Regions from separate parts of the Pseudomonas sp. St386 genome, predicted to be linked through region 3. Evidence: predicted binding sites of a transcription regulator. Region 3 holds the regulator's gene; each other region holds the start of a gene.

Evidence for each region. The regulator FliA, encoded in region 3, starts transcription of late flagellar genes. The targets are predictions, from matches to a motif close to CTAAAGTTTNNNNNNNNNNNGCCGNTAA.
Region 1: the regulator FliA is predicted to act here: its motif matches at 4,372-4,399, upstream of KI235_RS00080 (methyl-accepting chemotaxis protein).
Region 2: the regulator FliA is predicted to act here: its motif matches at 4,628-4,655, upstream of KI235_RS25905 (methyl-accepting chemotaxis protein).

Annotation. Positions count from the first base shown of each region.
Region 1 is NZ_AP021900.1:16,126-23,340, reverse strand. Features, by position in the region: gene KI235_RS00100 (organic hydroperoxide resistance protein) at 429-848, shown strand; gene KI235_RS00095 (hypothetical protein) at 882-1,172, shown strand; gene KI235_RS00090 (SDR family NAD(P)-dependent oxidoreductase) at 1,289-2,077, opposite strand; partial or broken gene KI235_RS00085 (VOC family protein) at 2,242-2,594, opposite strand; gene KI235_RS00080 (methyl-accepting chemotaxis protein) at 2,770-4,326, opposite strand; gene KI235_RS00070 (FAD-binding oxidoreductase) at 5,328-6,377, opposite strand; gene KI235_RS00065 (lysophospholipid acyltransferase) at 6,536-7,215, opposite strand, start outside.
Region 2 is NZ_AP021900.1:5,848,929-5,856,143, forward strand. Features, by position in the region: gene KI235_RS25885 (DUF1780 domain-containing protein) at 82-708, shown strand; gene KI235_RS25890 (MOSC domain-containing protein) at 705-1,232, shown strand; gene KI235_RS25895 (DUF3094 domain-containing protein) at 1,285-1,458, shown strand; gene KI235_RS25900 (NAD(P)/FAD-dependent oxidoreductase) at 1,519-2,817, shown strand; gene KI235_RS25905 (methyl-accepting chemotaxis protein) at 2,947-4,572, opposite strand; tRNA gene KI235_RS25910 (tRNA-Pro) at 4,719-4,795, opposite strand; tRNA gene KI235_RS25915 (tRNA-Lys) at 4,889-4,964, opposite strand; tRNA gene KI235_RS25920 (tRNA-Pro) at 4,970-5,046, opposite strand; tRNA gene KI235_RS25925 (tRNA-Asn) at 5,054-5,129, opposite strand; gene clpB (ATP-dependent chaperone ClpB) at 5,430-7,215, opposite strand, start outside.
Region 3 is NZ_AP021900.1:1,855,789-1,863,003, forward strand. Features, by position in the region: gene flhA (flagellar biosynthesis protein FlhA) at 1-353, shown strand, start outside; gene flhF (flagellar biosynthesis protein FlhF) at 365-1,714, shown strand; gene fleN (flagellar synthesis regulator FleN) at 1,831-2,661, shown strand; gene fliA (RNA polymerase sigma factor FliA) at 2,658-3,401, shown strand; gene KI235_RS08210 (chemotaxis response regulator CheY) at 3,569-3,940, shown strand; gene KI235_RS08215 (protein phosphatase CheZ) at 3,959-4,744, shown strand; gene KI235_RS08220 (chemotaxis protein CheA) at 4,775-7,036, shown strand; gene KI235_RS08225 (chemotaxis response regulator protein-glutamate methylesterase) at 7,085-7,215, shown strand, end outside.

The DNA.
Region 1 (7,215 bases), 1.8 Mb from region 3:
CGCGTTTGATCGTGCCCTCGCTCTGCGTGGGTATGCATCCCGTGACGCTCTGCGTCACTTTCCAAAAGCGGAACGCGGAGCGTCCCTGGCGGCGTTCCCACGCAGAGCGTTGGGACGATCGAAACCCAACATTCTGCTTATGAATTTCCCTCTCTTTGAAGGCCTGCAATTGCGCTGGTCCTGCTGATCCCCCCTAGCACCTCCTTCCCCTTGGCTCACCTCGCGGCTCACGCGGGCTGGCGATATTGCAGGGCCTAAAAATAAATTTCTTTTTAGATCAATTAGTTAATTCTGAATTGGCAATTTTCTCAAAATTTATCTTGCGCGCTAATTATTCATCCGTTAACTTTATCGCAACTGGTTAGCGCGCAAACATTTAGCGCGAACCAAAAACATTGATCAGACCAATCAGCAAAAGAGGAAACACGATGAACGTTCTCTACACCGCAGTCGCAACCTCCACCGGTGGCCGTGATGGCCGTGCTGTTTCCAGCGACAAGATTCTCGACGTGAAACTGGCTACTCCAAAAGCCTTGGGCGGCGCCGGTGGTGAAGCCACCAACCCTGAGCAGTTGTTCGCTGCCGGTTACTCCGCCTGCTTCATTGGCGCATTGAAGTTTGTCGCCAGCCAAAGCAAACGCAGCATTCCTGCTGACGCTTCAATCACGGCACATGTCGGTATCGGCCAGATCCCTGGCGGTTTCGGCCTGGACATCGACCTGCACATCAACTTGCCAGGTCTGGATCAAGCCGATGCTCAAGCGCTGGTCGATGCGGCTCACCAGGTTTGCCCGTACTCCAACGCGACACGCGGCAACGTCGATGTCCGTTTGCACGTCACCGTCTAACTCACTTCATCTACGAATAAAAAGGATCAGGACATGAACACTCTCGGCAAAACTCTTGTTGGCTCGCTTCTGGCACTGTCGCTCGGCAATGCGTTCGCGACTTCTTCTGTTCAACCTACGTTCGCCGAGGGAGGTTCGGATCGCCTGATCGAAAGCCGTGTGGCTGAAGGCGGCTCCGATCGACTCATCGAAAACCGCGTAGCTGAAGGCGGCTCCGATCGACTCATCGAAAACCGCGTAGCCGAAGGCGGCTCGGATCGACTCATCGAAAACCGCGTGGCTGAAGGCGGCTCCGATCGCCTGATGGAAAACAGAGTGGGCTGAACAATCCCTTCACCGCTCCGAAAACCGGTCGAATCACCCCATGTTGCTTCCAAAAGAAAAAACGCCGCTTATCTCTCATGAGGAAGCGGCGTTTTTTTGCAACGTGTCCCAGGATCCTAAACGATACTATCCACCACCCCACCATCAACACGAAGCGCCGCTCCGGTGGTGGCCGAGGCCTGTTCCGAGCTGGCGTAGATGATCATGTTGGCGACTTCCTCGACGCGCGCCGCGCGCTGGATGATCGAGGTGCTGCGGTGCTGGTTGACGAAATCTGCCGCGACCTTTTCCAGGCTGTCCCCGGTGCGCTCGACGTCTGCCTGGAGCATCTGGGCAACGCCTTCGGAAAGCGTCGGCCCCGGCAGCACCGAGTTCACCGTCACGCCCGTGCCGGCGAGGCGCTTGGCCAGGCCGCGAGCGATTGAGAGTTGGGCGGTTTTGGTGAAGCCGTAATGGATCATGTCAGCGGGAATGTTCACGCCGGATTCCGACGAGACAAACACAATCCGCCCCCAACCGCGCTCGACCATGCCCGGTGCGTAGGCCCTGGAAACACGCACGCCGGACATCACGTTGGTTTCAAAGAAGCGCAGCCATTCGCTGTCCGGCGTCTCGAAAAAGTCTTCCAGTTTGAAAATGCCCAGGTTGTTGATGACGATATCGAAGCGTGGGTATTTGGCGATCAGTGCCTGGCAGCCCGGCGCGTTGCTCAGATCGCCAACAAAGCCATCGGCCCTTGAAGCGAGGGCGCCCAAGCGCTGCAACGCATCCTCCACGCTGCTTGCGCTGCGACCGTTGATAACCACTTGGGCGCCGGCTTCCAGGAAGCCTTTGGCTGTCGCAAACCCAATACCGCTGGTGGACCCAGTGACCAACACGTGACGGCCGGTGAAGTCGATGTTCATGAGGGGGACTCCTTGATTAATGAACCAGAGGAAGTGCGATATTTCTGACTGGACGGTAGTCCGACGGATTTAGAGATGGCTGTGCATCCCAACGTCGCCGATATCGCAGGCCCTTAATCATGGACACGATTGAGGCTTTGCGCCTCCTCGTGATCAATCAACCATCAGGAAGCCGACCACACGGCCAGTTCATAGCCATCCGGATCGATAAAGTGGAAGCGTCGGCCCCCGGGAACGCGAACACTTCACGGCTGATGGTCGCTCCTGTGGCCTTGAGCCTGAGTTGGGTAGCCTCAAGGTCATCCGCATACAAGATGATCAACGGGCCGCCCGGGCGCACAGGTTCGCCAGTCGTGAAGCCACCGGTCAGGCGACCGTCGCTGAATTCGGTATAGGTCGGGCCGTAGTCGACGAAACTCCAGCCGAACACGCTTGCATAGAAGGCTTTGCTGCGGGCGATGTCGCTGACATTGAACTCGATGTTATCGATCTGACGGTCTTTACCTTGAATGCCCATTGTCGCTTCCTTGGCTGATTTGGGAGTAAGCGAGCTTAGGCCATTTCTCTCTCACCGAGCTTGGAAAAATCGATCCGGACGGCAGGGGTTGAGGGCAGAGAAGGAACACAGCTGGCGCCGGTACCCGTGATACCTGAGGTATTGCGGGTGCAAAACGGCGCCATCTCTGCCACGTCTACACTTTAAAGCGTCCTACCAGCCTTTCCAGTTCATGACCCAGCCGTGCGAGTTCGGTACTTGAAGAAGCAGTTTCCTCGCAAGTGCTTGCCGTCTGCTCAGAGATGTCGCGAACGTTGATGACACTGCGGTTGATTTCCTCGGCGACTGCGCTTTGCTGCTCCGCTGCAGTGGCGATTTGCTGATTCATGGCTTGAATGATCGATACTTTACTCGTGATGTTTTCCAAGGCGCTTACCGCACGATGGGTAAATTCCACGCTGCTTTCGCTCAACAGCTGGCTGCTTTCCATGCCTGAGGCAACGGCATGAGTACCACTCTGTACACCGGCCACCAGACTTTCAATTTCTTCAGTGGAACGCTGGGTGCGTAAGGCAAGACTGCGCACCTCGTCTGCTACCACCGCAAAGCCACGGCCAGCCTCGCCGGCGCGTGCGGCTTCAATGGCCGCGTTCAGCGCCAGCAGATTGGTTTGCTGGGCCACCGCCTTTATCACATCGAGCACCCCGCCGATTTTTTCGCTTTGTTCCTGGAGATGGCGTACAGCATCAGCCGACTGATTGAGCTCTTCGGCCAAGCGCTTGATCTGCGCAATGGCCTCGCTCACGATTCGCTCTCCCTCATAGGCTTGCTGATCCGCGGCGGACGCGGCAGTTGAGGCCTCTTCAGCATTGCGAGCGACGTTTTGCACCGTTGCGGTCATTTCGCTCATCGCGGTGGCGACATGATCCGTTTCGTTTTTTTGATTATTGACGCCCGCATTGGTTTGCTCGGTGACCGCCGACAGCTGTTCGGCGGCACTGGCAACCTGAATGACGCCGGATCGAATGCCCTCGATCAGCTCATGAAGGTTGAGCATCATCTGCTGAAGACCTGATTGCAGCTGACCCAACTCATCACGCCGATTGACCTGCACGGGCTCACTCAAATCCCCCCTGGCAATACGATTCACGGCCTGTAGCGTGTACTGCAGTGGGTTAACGATTTGTTGGGTAATGATCCACGCTGCGAGTGCACCCAGTAGCAACGTCAAGGCAGCGACAAGACTCAGCAGAACCTTGGCAGACGCGGCGTCGGCATCGCGCTTGGTATTTTGCGAGTCAATGAGCTTTTGCGTCGTATCAAGCAACAGATCACCCAGTTGCCCCATACGTTTATAGATGGACACTTGGTCGGCATTGGGTTTGGCCAGATCAAGCAGCAGTTGTCCGTATTCTCTGACGGATGTGTTCTGTTGTTGAATCAGCTCTTGGTCAATCGGGGAAGTGAACTGGTCCCTGATGCTTTGCAGATGGGCTGCCAGATTGTCCAGAATTTTCTGCAGCGGTTGATAGGCATCTGGTTGAGGGTTTGCACCTAGACGTAAACGACTGATTCGCAGGTCTTTGGTGTAATCGCTGATTTGAGCAATTTTTTCGATTTTAACGCCGCGGTCGGTCAACGTCGCAATGGCGTACCAACCCGTGGAAGCGAGTAACAACGCAAGCCCTAGTACCAGGCCGAAGCCCAAGCTTAATTTCGCGCTGACACGGATGTTGCTGATCCAGTCAAACATAAAGACTCCATTTGTAACTCAGATGGATTGGAAATGGCGTCCTGAGTGTCGACCATGTACCTGAATGCTTTAGTTTTTAGAGTGGCAACCGAAGTGCTCTGGAGCACAACTCGTCCTCAAATGTAGAAAATATAGTGATATCCAGGGCTATTGGGCTAAAGCATGGCTGAAAGGATACAGCGCCCAGCCTGTCGGCGTTTCAAGAGTGGTCTATTTCGAAACTAAGGGGTAGTTTTCAAACACCAAAAAACTGTCTAGTTCTTTAGTCGAATGTTCACGATCGTTCAATTCTGGTGGACCCGCACCTATGTTGCGAGCACTGGAAACCGTACAGTGTGTAACGGAAGATTCAGATCTGGATGACTTGCTTTAGATAAAGAAACAGCCGGTCTTGGCAGGCTCTGTATCGGGCTTCGAGGCCCTCGACCTCCCACATCCGAGCAAGCCATACCTCATCACATGACGCGTCAATATCATTGACGGTGACGCTCCATACGGTCTGAGCGTGTTGCGTGGCCCGTAGTAGTTGCAACAACTCCTCAGTGATTGGAAGCGCTTTAGCCTTAACTCTTTTTAGCGACATCTAAACTATCCAGGATCAATTCAAGGTCGAGATTGTTTTTGCGTCGCGCACTATAAGGCTCAGTTCATGAAGGCTGTATTCGACTTATGGCTAGCAAGACAGCGCAGAAATAGACTGCTCTTGGCAGTAGTTATTCATTGGGTTTATGACGCTTTAATTACTGACTGCTTTATGGTGAGGGGTGGGTATGACGGGCCTGTATTCAAGGTCGGGTCGTCAACAAAACCTATTAATCTTTCACAAGAAGAGCTAGCAGCTATAGCGGGAATACCCCGAACTTACGTTAGTCAAATTGAACGCGAATTAAAGTACATCAACGATGCCCAGTCTAATGAACGAAAGGTTTTGGTCAACGCTTTCAGGAATTTGACGCTTCCTTGGCTGATTTGGGAGTAAGCGAACTTAGGCCATTCAACCCTCACCAAGCTTGGAAAAATCGATCCGGACGACAGGGGTTGAGGGCCGAGCAAGCCTTGTCGCCGACGATCTCTTCACTGGCAAGACGACCCACGATCGCGGCCAGGGTTACGCCGGGGTGCATGACGCACACGTATACACCGCCAACCTGCGGAAGATAACCAATGATGGGGATGTCATCGGCAGGCATTGGTCTGTATCCGACACGAGCCGATTGCAGATCCAGGGAGACAACGCCGTGAAGCTCGCTTTTTATGGCGTTGGCGGTGCGCAGCGCGATCTCCGACGGTTGGTTTTCCAAGGCGTCGTCCAGGTAGTCTTCGGCCGCCAGCAACGCACCCTCTGGGGTTTGCCTCACTTCCATTTCAGGGCTGGAGATGAGGCTGCGTACCAGGTTGGGTGGCGAGGTGTAGCGGATGAAAATTGCCGGGGAGGCGTCGATGGGCAGGCAGACTTCAAGCAGGTCGGCCAGCTTCGTGATGCCTGTGCCGGCTGCCAATACGACGATATCGGCTTCAATGACGCCCGTGGTGGTTTCAACGCCCCACACGCTGGAACCCTGGGTTTTAAAGCCGAGAACCGGCGTTTGAGTGAGCACTTTCGCGCCGTTGGCCTGGGCGCCGGCGATCAGCGCATGGGTTGCTGCTACGGCGTCCAGCGCTCCTTCTTCCGCCGCATACGAAGCTTGTTGAGGAGGATTCTTGAGGTTTGGCTCAAGTTCACGGATCTGTGATTGGGATATCCGGCTTGCCGACGCTGTTGAACTCGGGCCGTAAGATAGGGCGCCAGTCCAGCGGATCTTCAGGCCGGGCAGTTGCGTTTCGAGTCGGCGGTATTCCTGGATGGCAGCACCGCGCAATGGCGCAATGGGGTCGGGTTCGCCATGGGAGGTGTTGATCCAGGCGAATGAGCTGCCGGTCACGCCTGACGCGATGCCTTCGGCCTCGACCACCGTGACTTTCGCGCCTTTGGTCGCCAGATGGTAGGCCAGGGATGCGCCTACGATGCCCGCACCGATGACGATGACGCGTTTGCCGGGAGCGTTATCCATTCGGTCTCCGTCGGGTTTGCCTGGGGGAATACGTTAGCCCGGTTGGGTCTGCTTGCATCGATGTTGAATGTGCCACCGTCATCGCGAGCAAGCTCTGCTCCCACAGGGGTTCTTGGGTGTTTACGATCAAGCATTCACCACACCCAAGCAACAGGCCTTCAGTACCACCGCGCCTCGCCCGGCGGGCGTTTCTTGAAGCGTTTCATGCTCCACATGTACTGGCTCGGGTAGGCCCGTACGTAGCGCTCCACCACTTGGCTCATGGCGGCGCAGGCCGTTTCGGTGTCGGTGCTGTACATGGCCTCCGGCGCGGCTTCGAGGATGACTTTGTAGCCGGAGCCGTCCGGCAGGCGCAGGGCGTGGAGGAAGACGCCGACCGCTTTGCCGCCGGCGAGCATGTTCGGTACGAACTTGCTGGTCAGGGCCTGGGTGGCGAAGAAGGGCACGAAGATACCGGCGGATTCGGCCGGTTCCGGGTCGGCAGGGATGCCCACCTGGCCGCCCTTGCGCACTTCCTTGATGACGCTGAGGATGCCTTCCTTGGTGGATGCTGCGACTTTGTTGCCCAGTTGCACGCGCTGTTTGCGCAGCAATTCATCCACCGCCTTGAGCTTGGGCGGACGGTAGAAAATGATCGGTTTGCACTGGCTGCAATAGAAGTGGTTGAGCACTTCCCAGTTGCCCAAATGGCTGGTGATGCCGACCACGCCCTTGCCGGAGGCCAGCGCTTCTTTCAGCACCTCCAGGCCTTCGACTTCACGCACCAGGTCGATGGAGCGTTGGGCCGGCCAGATCCAGGCGCAGGCGCTTTCGGTCAGGGATTTGCCGATGTCCTTGA
Region 2 (7,215 bases), 2.8 Mb from region 3:
TTACCTGGCCTGAGCGGAAATTTGCCCCTTCACAGCAAGCTTTATTTTTTTTGATCACATTTGAACGCTAAGCTTGGGCTCATGGATGACTCAGATTACTTACGCCTGCTGACCATCGCGGCCGAGCAAGCCAACGCCTTTCTCTCCAATGCCCGCAAATGGGAGCGTGAGCGTTGGGTCTGCCAGCGTCTGCTGCAAGGGCTGAACGTGCCTTATCGCGCCGACGAGTTCGCGCCGGCCGGCGAGCCGCCGGACGTGTTGTTTCGCGATGCCAATTTCGAGGTGTTTTTCGTGCTCGACGAGGGCCGCCGCCTCAATGACGAATGGCGCGATGAACTGCAACGCCGCCGCAGCGCTTTCTCCCTGAGCCAGCTGGTGCGTCGTGAGGCCAAGCCGCGGCGGATCCCGGCCAATGAGTTCCTGATGCGGCTGGCCCCGACCCTGCGCAAGAAAGCTCACAACTACACCGAGCGCGGCATGGACCTGGGCGACCTGGACATCATCGCCTTCGCCAGTCTCAAGCGCGAAGTGCTGGACCTCAACAGTCACTTCCCACCACCGACCGAATACCTGCGCCAGGGCTGGCGCTCGCTGTCACTGGTGGGGCCGACGTTTGCCCGGGTGCTGTTCGCCCACCCCGACGCGCCGGACTTCCTGCGCAGCAACCTGGGTCGCAGCATCGTGTTCGATGTCGGGATCAGCCTGTGAGCCCACTGCAGGAACTGATTGCCGCTGTGCCCCAGCAAGGCCGCGTACGCTGGATTGGCGTACGACCCCAGGGCCATGCACCCATGATCGAACTGGACGCCGTGGAGGCCCGCCTGGAGGCTGGGCTGACCGGCGATCATGCCCGCCCCGGCGTGCGCAATGCGCGGCAAGTGACGCTGATCCAATGGGAGCACCTGGCCGTGATCGGCGCGCTGATGGGCCGTCCCGAAGACCGGCCCGTGCTGCCACAGGAGCTGCGACGCAATATTGTGGTCAGCGGCATCAATCTGTTCAGCCTCAAGGGCCGGCGCTTTCGCATTGGCCAAGCCATTTTTGAAACCACCGGTTGGTGCCAGCCTTGTGCCCGACTGGAGCGAAACCTCGGCGAAGGTACGTTCCAGGCGGTACGCGGCCATGGCGGAATCACCGCCCGGGTGTTAAAAAGTGGAATCATTCGCCTGGACGACAGCCTGAGCGTCGAACCCGTTCCGGCGAGCGGCTACGCTGCTTTCAATGCCGGCTAGCCGGACGCTGTAACGTCTTCACATTCCGCAACGTCTACCTGACGAGGCCTTTATGACCAGCCGCCTGAACCCAGAAGACCAGAAGCATGTCGAAGAGTACCTGCAACTGTCCCAGCACCGAGTCGAGCGCCGGCCTTTCCGGCCGTGGATGCTCCTGGTGGTGGTACTGGCCGTGACCATCGGCCTGGGCCTGTTGAGCCGACTGATCAGTTACCTGACGCTATGAGTTGCATGGCACTCGCGCAGGTAACGGCACCGATTTCCTTTAGCCTTGCGAGATATCCCCATGACTCATCGTATTGTCATCGTTGGCGGCGGCGCCGGCGGTCTGGAGTTGGCTACCCGTCTGGGTAAGACTCTGGGCAAGCGTGGCACGGCCAGTGTGATGCTGGTCGACGCGAACCTGACCCACATCTGGAAACCGCTGCTGCACGAAGTGGCCGCCGGCTCCTTGAACTCCTCCGAAGACGAACTCAACTATGTCGCCCAGGCAAAATGGAACCACTTCGAGTTCCAGCTGGGGCGCATGAGCGGCCTGGATCGCGAGCGCAAGAGAATCCAACTGGCCGCCACCTATGACGAGACCGGCGTCGAGCTGTTGCCGGCCCGGGAACTGGGCTACGACACCCTGGTGATTGCCGTCGGCAGCACCACCAATGACTTCGGCACCGAAGGCGCGGCGCAGCACTGCCTGTTCCTCGACACCCGCAAACAGGCCGAGCGCTTCCATCAGCAATTGCTGCACCACTATCTGCGCGCCCACGCCGGGCAGACCGATATCGTCGAGCGCATCAGCGTCGCCATTGTCGGCGCCGGTGCGACCGGGGTCGAACTGGCCGCCGAGCTGCATAATGCCGCCCACGAACTGCACGCCTACGGCCTGGACCGGATCAAACCGGAGAACATGCACATCACCCTGATCGAGGCGGGCCCACGCGTCTTGCCGGCCCTGCCGGAGCGTATCGGCGGGCCGGTGCACAAGACCCTGGAAAAACTCGGGGTCAACGTCATGACCAACGCCGCCGTCAGCCAGGTGACCGCCGACAGCCTGATTACCGCGGACGGCAAAGTGATCGACGCGAGCCTGAAAGTCTGGGCCGCCGGGATTCGCGCCCCGGACTTCCTCAAGGACATCGACGGGCTGGAGACCAACCGGATCAACCAGTTGCACGTGCTGCCCACTTTGCAGACCACCCGCGACGAGAACATCTTCGCCTTCGGCGACTGCGCCGCCTGCCCGCAACCCGGCAGCGAGCGCAACGTCCCACCTCGCGCCCAGGCCGCACACCAGCAAGCCTCACTGCTGGCCAAATCCTTGAAGCTGCGGATCGAGGGCAAGGCCCTGCCGGAATACAAATACACCGACTACGGCTCGCTGATCTCGCTGTCGCGGTTCTCGGCAGTGGGCAACCTGATGGGCAACCTGACCGGCAGCGTGATGCTCGAAGGCTGGCTGGCGCGGATGTTCTATGTGTCGCTGTACCGCATGCACCAGATGGCGCTGTACGGCATGTTCCGCACGGCCATGTTGATGCTGGGTAGCAAGATCGGGCGTGGGACCGAGCCTCGGCTGAAGCTGCACTGAGTCAGCAGCACTGACATTGAATGATCCACCGTCATCGCGAGCAAGCTCGCTCCCACAGTTGATCGCGGTCATCCTGTGGGAGCGAGCTTGCTCGCGATGAGGTCGGTACAGCCAGTACTGAATCCTCGATCAAACCTGAAACCGCTGCACCATCATGCGCAGCGAATTCGCCAGCTGCGACAACTCATGGCTGGACGCGCTGGTCTGGCCCGCGCCGGAAGCCGAGCGCACCGACAAATCACGAATGTTCACCAGGTTGCGATCCACCTCGCGGGCCACTTGCGCCTGTTCTTCGGCGGCGCTGGCGATCACCAGGTTGCGTTCGTGGATTTCATTGACCGACGCCGTGATGGTCTGCAACGCGTCCCCCGCCCGTTCCGCCATGGCCAGGGTACTGGCGGCGCGACTGGAGCTGGCCTGCATGGAGTCGAGTGCCTGGGTGGCACCGCTGCGCATGCCCTGGACCATTTGCTCGATTTCCTGGGTCGATTGCTGCGTGCGATAAGCCAGCGCCCGCACCTCATCGGCCACCACCGCAAACCCACGCCCGCTCTCACCCGCCCGGGCCGCTTCGATGGCCGCGTTGAGGGCCAGCAGGTTGGTCTGCTCGGCGATGGCGCGGATCACGTCCAGCACCTTGCCAATATCCTGCGATTGGTTGGCCAGGGATTGCACCAGGCCACCGGTCACCTGCACATCGCTGGCGAGGGCGCCGATGGCATCGACCGTGTCGCTGACCCGCTGCTGCCCAAGGGACGCCGATTCACTGGACTGACGCGTGGCATCGGAGGTGGAAACCGCATTGCGCGCAACCTCCTCCACGGCAGTGGTCATTTCGGTGACGGCCGTGGCCGCCTGTTCAATTTCGTTGTTCTGTTGTTGCAGGCTGTGGGTGCTGTCGAGCGTGACAGCGTTCAGCTCATCGGCGGCGGTGGCCAGTTGCGCGGCCGAACCGCTGATGCCCTGCAACGTCTCACGCAGATTCTGCTGCATGGCCGCCAACGCCTTGAGCAAGCGACTCACTTCGTCGTTGCCATGGGTCTCGATTGGCCGGGTCAGGTCACCCCGGGCGACGTTCTCCGCAGCGTTGAGCGCCTCACCCAAGGGCTTGACGATACTGCGCGTAAGCAACATGGCCAGGGCTACCGTGGCCAGGGCGGCAAGCACAACGAACAGGCTGACGATCATGCGGGAATTGGCGTAGTGCTCCTGGGACTTCTGGCTCTCGATGGAGACCTGCTTGGAGAACAGCTCCGCCAGGTCGTTGAGCTGCTTGCCGGAACCGTCCACCACGGTCTTCATGTCCACCAGCAGCAGCTTGATCAGCTCATCCCGACGCCCTTGTTCTGCCAGGGTGAAAGATTGCGCAATACCTGCACGGTAAGCGGCGAAGGTCTGCTTGAACTGGTCGTAGAGGGCTTTGCCTTCAGGCGTCACAACGAGCTTTTCGTAGGCAGTGATTTTTTCGCTCAGCTCCTTGTCGCGCGTATCCATCTGCCCGCGATACACCGCAATGTTCTTCGGGTCCTGATCCAGGGCCATGCGCAGGGAAATGGTGCGGATCCGCAGCATCCACTCGCGGATCTCGTCACCGCCGCGAATGCTCGGCAGCCACTGGGTTTCCACCGCGACTTCACTGTCACGAATACTCGACATCTGTCCCAGTGCGAACACCCCGAGCAACGCCACCAGCACGGCGATCAAGGCAAAACCCAACGCGGCACGAGGGGCGATATTCAACTGACGAAGAACCATAGGGAATGCCTTTTTTATTGTTGGCCTGAAGTGGGGCCAGGCCCCTGTCGGCGGGTTATCGGCAGGTTGTACGATGTCTTAAGTCCAATTCACTTTATCGCAGGCAAAAAAAATCCCCGTATCTTTCGATACGAGGATTTTTAATATGGTCGGGGTAAGGGGATTCGAACTCCTGACATCCTGCTCCCAAAGCAGGCGCGCTACCGGACTGCGCTATACCCCGGTAAAAAAAAGGCGACCTTCGCAAGTCGCCTTCTCGATCAGCGCTTTTGGCCTCTGATCTTAAGATTCGATTCCAGCGAGCTGGTTTCAAAAATGGTGGGTCGTGTGGGATTCGAACCTACGACCAATTGGTTAAAAGCCAACTGCTCTACCAACTGAGCTAACGACCCAAAAATGGTCGGGGTAAGGGGATTCGAACTCCTGACATCCTGCTCCCAAAGCAGGCGCGCTACCGGACTGCGCTATACCCCGATTGAAATGGCTCCGTGACCAGGACTCGAACCTGGGACCCAATGATTAACAGTCATTTGCTCTACCGACTGAGCTATCACGGAACTGATATTTCAAGTTACAACGTTGAAGCTAGCTTCAACCTCTTCTACCCTTACGCATCGCTGCGTTCGTGTGTCTGAGGCGCGCTATTCTACAATCTTCAAAACCTCTGTCAACCCCTTAAATTGCTTTCAAGACAATGATTTGCAACTTATTTTGGATTCCTTCTCAGCGAGAAGTAACCCTTGGGGTGACTGACTGCGGGGCGCACTTTACAAGCCTTTTCCTTTGAGTTCAACGGCCTGATGAAAAAAATGGCCTCGCAAAGCGAGGCCATCTCAATTGCAGGCAGTGCCAGCCTTTCAGTTGAAGACGATTTCGTCGTTCTCCACTGTACCGGTCACAGTCTCACCAGGCATGAACCGACCGGACAGGATCAACTGCGCCAGCGGGTTTTCGATCCAGCGCTGGATCGCCCGCTTCAGCGGCCGTGCGCCATAGACCGGGTCGTAACCCACCGCAATCAGCTTGTCCAACGCCTCGTCGCTCAACTGCAGTTTCAGCTCACGTTCGGTGAGGCGACTGCGCAGGCGACCCAACTGGATCTCGGTAATGCCGGCAATCTGATCACGAGCCAATGGCTCGAAGATCACCACTTCGTCGACCCGGTTGATGAACTCCGGCCGGAAGTGCGTAGAGATCGCGTCCATCACCGCCGCACGCTGCGCCTCGCGGTCGCCCACCAGTTCCTGGATCTGCGTCGAGCCCAGGTTGGAGGTCATCACGATCACCGTGTTGCGGAAGTCCACCGTGCGCCCGTGGCTGTCGGTCAGGCGACCATCCTCCAGCACCTGCAGCAGGATATTGAACACATCCGGGTGCGCCTTCTCGACCTCATCGAGCAGGATCACCGAGTACGGCTTGCGACGCACTGCCTCGGTCAGGTAACCGCCCTCTTCATAACCGACATAACCCGGTGGCGCACCGATCAGCCGTGCCACGGAATGTTTCTCCATGAACTCGGACATGTCGATGCGCACCATGGCCTCTTCAGTGTCGAAGAGGAACTCGGCCAGCGCCTTGCACAGCTCGGTTTTACCGACACCGGTCGGGCCGAGGAACATGAACGAGCCGCTCGGCCGGTTCGGGTCCGATAGCCCGGCACGGGAACGACGCACGGCGTTGGACACCGCCACCACCGCCTCTTCCTGGCCGATCACACGCTGGTGCAGCAGGCTTTCCATCTTCAGCAGCTTGTCACGCTCGCCTTCGAGCATTTTCGAAACCGGAATGCCGGTCCACTTGGAGACCACTTCGGCGATTTCTTCCTCGGTGACCTTGCTGCGCAGCAACTGGTTTTCGCTCTTGCCGTGCTGGTCGACCATCTGCAGGCTGCGCTCCAGATCCGGGATCACCCCGTACTGCAGCTCGGCCATGCGGTTGAGGTCGCCTTTACGACGGGCCGCTTCCAGCTCCTGGCGGGATTGTTCGATCTTCTGCTGGATCTGCGCCGAGCCCTGGACTTCGGCTTTCTCCGAGTTCCAGATTTCCTCGAGGTCGGAATACTCACGCTCGTGACGAACGATTTCTTCCTGCAACCTTTCCAGACGCTTCTTCGCCGCTTCGTCGCTTTCTTTCTTCAGGGCCTGGGACTCGACCTTGAGTTGAATCAGGCGCCGCTCCAACCGATCGAGCACTTCGGGCTTGGAGTCGATTTCCATGCGGATACGGCTCGCGGCTTCGTCGATCAGGTCGATGGCCTTGTCCGGCAACTGGCGGTCGGTGATGTAGCGGTGGCTGAGCTTGGCCGCCGCGATGATCGCGCCATCGGTGATCGCCACCTTGTGGTGAACTTCGTAGCGTTCTTTGAGGCCGCGCAGGATGGCGATGGTGTCTTCCTCGCTCGGCTCCTCCACCAGCACTTTCTGGAAGCGCCGCTCGAGGGCTGCGTCCTTCTCTATATATTGGCGGTACTCGTTGAGCGTGGTCGCGCCGACGCAGTGCAACTCGCCACGGGCCAGCGCGGGCTTGAGCATGTTGCCGGCGTCCATCGAGCCTTCGCCCTTGCCCGCACCGACCATGGTGTGCAGTTCGTCGATGAACAGGATGATCTGCCCTTCCTGCTTGGACAGCTCATTGAGCAGGGCC
Region 3 (7,215 bases):
GCGCAATCGTCCAAAGCATTGTAGGCACTGAGTCTGAGCTGCCTGTGATCACCTTGGAACCAAGGTTGGAACAGATATTGCTCAATAGTCTGCAGAAGGCAGGACAAGGCTCGGAAGAGGGTGTTCTGCTGGAGCCAAGCATGGCCGAGAAGCTGCAGCGTTCGCTGATCGAAGCAGCCCAGCGGCAAGAGATGCAAGGCCAGCCAGTGATCCTGCTGGTGGCCGGCCCGATTCGCGCGATGCTCTCGCGATTCGGGCGCCTCGCGGTCCCGGGGTTGCATGTGCTGGCGTACCAGGAAATACCGGACAACAAGCAAGTGACCATCGTTGCGACAGTAGGGCCCAACGGCTGAGGTAGTGGTTTATGCAAGTGAAGCGTTTTTTCGCCGCCGACATGCGTCAGGCCATGAAACTGGTTCGTGACGAGCTGGGCGCTGAAGCAGCCATCATTGGCAACCGTCGTATCGCCGGCGGTGTCGAGCTGACGGCGGCCCTGGATTACAAACTGTCTGCGCTGGCCCCGCGGGTTCCGAACATGGAACTCGAAGATGAGCTGCGCAAGACTCAATCGCGCATCGCCAGCGCCCAGGCCGAGCTGAGCCTGCGCAGCAGTGAAGGCGAGGCCGCGGCAGGCACCAATCGTCAATTGTTCGCCGGTCAGCCGCTGACGGCCGGCCTGCCGTTGACGGCTGCCGAACCGCTGATCGAGCAGGCCCACGCCGAACCGCGTCGTCCTGAGCCGGCGCCCGCGGCGCCTGCCCGGGGTGTCGATCCGCGCGCCCTGGACTCGATGCGCTTTGAACTCAACAGCCTGCGCGAGCTGATGGAAGTCCAGCTCGGCTCCCTGGCCTGGAACCAGCTGCAAGGCAGCCGTCCAGCCCAGGCCAACCTGTGGCGTCGCCTGCAACGCATCGGCCTGTCCGGCCCGTTGTCCCGGGACCTGCTGGCGCTGATCAATGGTATCGAAGAGCCTCGCCAGGCCTGGCGCATGTTGCTGGCGCACCTGGCGCGGATGATCGCGACCCCGGAAGTCGAGCCGCTGGAAGAAGGCGGGGTAATTGCCATGGTCGGTCCTGCCGGCATGGGCAAGACCACCACCCTGGCCAAGCTCGCCGCCCGTTATGTACTCAAGTACGGCGCCCAGAGCATTGCCCTGGTGAGCATGGACAGTTTCCGCATCGGTGCCCAGGAGCAACTCAAGACCCTCGGCCGGATCCTCAATGTGTCGGTGACCCATGTGGATCCGGGCCAGTCCCTGGCCCAGGCGCTGGAGCCGCTGCTGCGCAAACGCGTCGTGCTGATCGATACCGCAGGCCTGCAAGCCAGCGATCCAGCCCTGCGCATGCAGCTCGAAAGCCTGGCCGGACGCGGTATCAAGTCAAAAAATTATCTCGTGTTGGCAACCACCAGCCAGAAACAGGTTCTAACCGCCGCATACCACAGCTACAAACGCTGCGGGCTGGCCGGCTGCATCCTGACTAAGCTGGACGAAACGGCAAGCCTGGGCGAGGTGTTGAGCCTGGCGATCGGTCATGAATTACCGGTGGCCTACCTGACCGACGGGCCGCGGATCCCGGATGATTTGCATCTGCCGCGCCGTCATCAACTGGTCAGTCGTGCCGTGAGTGTGCAAATGCAGGAAGAACCCAGCGAAGAAGCCATGGCTGATATGTTCGCTGATATCTACCACAGCCCGACCAAGCAGGTCGGCTGAGGTAATCATGAATATTTTTTGTACCTACATCGATGGTCTGCCATGCATTGTTCCGTATGCGAACGCGCAGCCAGTAATGTGGCCTCCGTCTAAGTAAGACAAGGTAAAGAACGAACATGGGCAGCATGCATCCCGTACAGGTGATCGCGGTGACCGGCGGCAAAGGTGGCGTCGGGAAGACTAACGTGTCAGTGAACTTGTCCCTGGCTCTGGCAGAGCTTGGCCGACGGGTCATGCTGCTGGACGCCGACCTGGGCCTGGCGAACGTCGACGTGTTGTTGGGGCTTACACCCAAACGCACGCTGGCGGACGTGATTGAAGGGCGCTGTGAGCTGCGTGACGTGTTGTTGCAGGGGCCGGGCGGGATTCGCATCGTGCCGGCTGCCTCAGGCACCCAGAGCATGGTTCACCTGACCCCGGCCCAGCACGCGGGCCTGATCCAGGCTTTCAGCGACATCGGCGACAACCTCGATGTGCTGGTGATCGACACCGCAGCCGGTATCGGTGACTCGGTCGTCAGTTTCGTCCGCGCGGCCCAGGAAGTGCTGCTGGTGGTCTGCGACGAACCGACGTCCATCACCGACGCCTATGCCCTGATCAAGTTGCTTAACCGCGACTATGGCATGAACCGCTTCCGCGTCCTGGCCAACATGGCCCAGAGCCCGCAGGAAGGACGCAACCTGTTCGCCAAGTTGACAAAGGTCACGGATCGCTTCCTGGACGTCGCCCTACAATACGTCGGCGCAGTGCCTTACGACGAAAGCGTACGCAAGGCCGTCCAGAAGCAACGTGCCGTTTATGAAGCCTTTCCACGCTCCAAATGCGCGCTGGCGTTCAAGGCCATCGCCCAGAAGGTCGATACCTGGCCACTGCCGGCCAACCCTCGCGGGCATCTGGAATTTTTCGTCGAGCGTCTTGTGCAACAAACAGCAGGGCCCGTGCTATGACAGCCAGCGGTTACAACCATCTCTATAAAAAATCGGCACGGGACGCCCAATACGAATTGATCGAGCGTTACGCGCCACTGGTCAAGCGTATCGCCTATCACTTGCTGGCGCGGTTGCCGGCCAGTGTCCAGGTTGAAGACTTGATCCAGGCGGGCATGATCGGCCTGCTCGAAGTGTCGAACAAATACGACGCGAGCAAGGGCGCGAGTTTCGAGACGTATGCCGGTATTCGCATTCGCGGTGCCATGCTCGATGAAGTCCGCAAGGGCGATTGGGCGCCGCGTTCGGTACACCGCAATACCCGCATGGTCAGTGATGCAATTCGGGCAATTGAAGCTAAAACCGGGCGTGACGCTAAAGATCACGAGGTTGCGGCCGAACTCCAGTTGAGTCTCGACGATTATTACGGGATTTTGAACGATACCTTGGGCAGCCGCCTGTTCAGTTTCGACGACCTGTTGCAGGACGGCGAACATGAAGGGCTGCACGAGGATAACGCGAGTGCTCACATGGAGCCGTCGCGTGACCTGGAAGATGAACGTTTCCAGAGCGCGCTGGCGGAAGCGATTGCCAATTTGCCGGAGCGTGAGCGGCTGGTCTTGGCGCTGTACTACGACGAAGAGCTGAACCTCAAGGAAATCGGTGAGGTCCTGGGGGTCAGCGAATCGCGGGTCAGCCAGTTACACAGCCAGTGCGCGGCCCGTTTGCGGGGGCGTTTGGGGGAGTGGCGAGCGCGTTGACAGGCAGTGTGGGGACACTGCGAACGAGGCTGGCCTGGCAGGTGCTGTGCCAGTCTCCATCCGTGGTGCTCCAGACCGTTGTCGAGTGTTGTGCCGGATTGATTGAAATGGCGCGTCCAGGTGCTGGGCGCGTTTAAGACTGCTTGGAGGTCGAATTGGACAAGAACATGAAAATCCTCATCGTTGATGACTTCTCAACGATGCGGCGGATCATAAAAAACCTGTTGCGTGACCTTGGGTTCACCAACACGGCCGAAGCAGATGACGGGACCACTGCGCTCCCGATGTTGCACAGTGGCAACTTCGATTTTCTGGTCACCGACTGGAACATGCCGGGCATGACCGGTATCGACCTGTTGCGCCAGGTGCGTGCCGACGAAAAACTCAAGCATCTTCCGGTGCTGATGGTCACTGCCGAAGCCAAGCGCGAGCAGATCATCGAAGCGGCCCAGGCCGGTGTAAACGGCTATGTGGTCAAACCCTTCACGGCCCAGGCGTTGAAAGAGAAGATTGAAAAAATCTTCGAACGCATCGGTTAACGGCGCCACGGGGGAGCTATGGATAACGAATCTTCAATGGGTGATTTCGAATCGACCCTGAAAAAACATGCCCGCGAACTGGTCGACAGCCTTGAAAAAGGTCGTTTTGGCGATGCGGTTCAAATGATCCATGAGCTCAACCAGACCCGTGACCGCGGTCTGTATCAGGAGGTGGGCAAGCTCACGCGTGAATTGCACAGCGCGATTGTCAATTTCCAGATCGACCCGAATATGCCGCAGGCCGAGGAAGTCTCGCAGATCACCGACGCCACCGAGCGTCTGGGTTATGTGGTCAAGCTGACCGAGGCCGCGGCCAACCGCACCATGGACCTGGTGGAAAGCGCAACGCCCCTGGTCAACGGCCTGAGCGAAGAAGCCCAGGCCTTGAGCACCGACTGGGGTCGGTTCATGCGGCGCGAAGTCGGCGCCGAAGAGTTTCGGGAGTTGGCCCGTCGGGTCGACGGTTTCCTGGCGCGCAGCAGCACCGAGAACCGCGCGGTGGCAAGCAACCTCAACGATATTCTGCTGGCTCAGGACTATCAGGACCTGACCGGCCAGGTGATCAAGCGTGTGACCCAACTGGTCACCGAAGTGGAAAGTAACCTGCTCAAACTGGTGTTGATGGCCAGCCAGGTAGACCGCTTTGCAGGCATCGAACACGACCGTGAAGCGATGCTTGCTGAAAAAGATCCACAAAAACATCTCTCTCAGGGTGAAGGTCCGCAGATTCATGCCGATAAAAGAGAAGACGTTATGTCCGGTCAGGACGATGTGGACGATTTGCTGTCCAGCCTTGGATTCTGAGTTTTAGCCCTGTTTTAGGAGCAGCCATTAATGAGCTTCGGCGCCGATGAAGAGATCCTTCAGGATTTCCTGGTTGAGGCCGGCGAGATTCTAGAGCAACTGTCCGAACAGCTGGTCGAGCTGGAAAGCCGACCAGATGATGCGGATCTGCTCAATGCAATTTTTCGCGGTTTCCACACTGTAAAAGGAGGCGCCGGCTTCCTCCAGCTCAACGAGCTGGTGGAGTGCTGTCACATTGCCGAAAACGTGTTCGACATCCTGCGCAAGGGTGAGCGTCGCGTTGATTCGGAACTGATGGACGTGGTGCTTGAAGCGCTGGATGCGGTCAACAGCATGTTCAGCGAAGTGCGTGAGCGCTCGCCGATCACCGCTGCCACGCCTGAGTTGCTCGCCGCGCTGGCACGCCTGGCGGAGCCGCAATCGGCTGATGAAGCGGCTCCGGTTGCCGAGGCAGTGGCTGAAGAGCCGGTCGCCGAAGAGTCGGGCGACATCACCGATAACGAATTTGAACAACTGCTGGATTCGCTGAACGCCGTCAAGGCCCAAGCCGAAGCGCCGGCGGCACCTGCTGCGCCGCCCGCCAATGCAACAGCTGACGCCAGTGATGAAATCACCGACGACGAGTTCGAGTCATTGCTCGACCAGCTCCATGGCAAAGGTCAGTTCGCTCCCGATGCGGTCACGCCAGCGGCGACTCCGGCTGCCCCGAAAGCGGCGGGCGACAACTCCGACATCACCGACGACGAATTCGAAGCCTTGCTCGATCAGTTGCACGGCAAGGGCACGTTTGCCGTTGACGCGCTGGATTCGGCCATCGCTTCCGCGCCGACGCCAGCCAAGCCGGCTGCCGCCGCGGCTGGCAGCGACCTGATCAGCGATCACGAATTCGAATCGCTGCTCGACGAACTGCACGGCAAAGGCAAGTTTACAGAAGTCGGGAAGGCCGCGGCTGCTCCTGCTGCCGGCACTACCGCCACTGCTGTTCCAGCAGCCAAGGCTGCGCCCAAACCCGCTGCCAAGGCACCGGAACCGAAGGCCGAACCCGCCAAGCCTGCTGCCACTGCGGCCCCGGCACCTGCCCGTGCTGCGGCGGCTGCGCCAGCGGAAAAACCGGCCAGCGAAGCCGAGACCACCGTTCGGGTCGATACCGCACGCCTGGACGAGATCATGAACATGGTCGGCGAACTGGTGCTGGTGCGTAACCGTCTGGTGCGCCTGGGCCTCAATAGCCAGGACGAAGCCATGTCCAAGGCCGTGTCGAACCTGGACGTGGTCACGGCGGACCTGCAGACCGCGGTCATGAAGACCCGGATGCAGCCGATCAAGAAAGTCTTCGGGCGCTTCCCGCGCCTGGTTCGCGACCTGGCTCGCCAGCTCAAGAAAGAAATCAACCTGGAACTGGTGGGTGAAGAGACCGACCTCGACAAGAACCTTGTCGAGGCCCTGGCCGACCCGCTGGTCCACTTGGTGCGCAACGCGGTCGACCACGGCATCGAGTCGCCGGAAGAGCGCGAAGCCTCGGGCAAGGTCCGCAGCGGCAAGGTGATCCTGGCCGCCGAGCAGGAAGGCGACCACATCCTGCTGTCGATCTCCGACGACGGCAAAGGCATGGATCCGAACGTGTTGCGTTCCATCGCGGTGAAACGCGGTGTGATGGACAAGGATGCCGCCGACCGCCTGAGCGACACCGAGTGCTACAACCTGATCTTCGCCCCGGGTTTCTCGACCAAGACCGAGATTTCCGACGTGTCGGGCCGTGGCGTGGGCATGGACGTGGTGAAAACCAAGATTTCCCAGCTCAACGGTTCGATCAATATCTACTCGACCAAGGGCCAGGGCTCGAAGATCGTCATCAAGGTCCCGCTGACCCTGGCGATCATGCCGACCCTGATGGTGATGCTGGGCAACCAGGCCTTCGCCTTCCCGCTGGTCAACGTCAACGAGATCTTCCACCTCGACCTGTCGCGCACCAACGTGGTGGACGGCCAGGAAGTGGTGATCGTACGGGACAAGGCACTGCCACTGTTCTACCTCAAGCGCTGGTTGGTCAGCTCCGCCGCTCATGTGGAGCAGGGCGAGGGCCATGTGGTGATCCTTTCGGTGGGCACCCAGCGGATCGGCTTCGTCGTCGACCAGTTGGTGGGCCAGGAAGAAGTGGTCATCAAGCCGTTGGGCAAGATGCTCCAGGGCACCCCGGGCATGTCCGGCGCCACCATCACCGGCGACGGCCGCATCGCGTTGATTCTCGATGTGCCAAGCATGCTCAAGCGTTACGCCGCCCGGCGTATTTGATTCTGGAGGGGCGTGGCCCAGGGCCGCGCCTCGTCTAACGGAGTGTTTATGGTAGTTAAAGTCCTGGTGGTGGACGATTCGGGGTTTTTCCGCCGCCGCGTCTCGGAAATTCTTTCGGCGGACACGAGTATTCAGGTCGTCGGTACCGCGACCAACGGCAAAGAGGCGATCGATCAGGC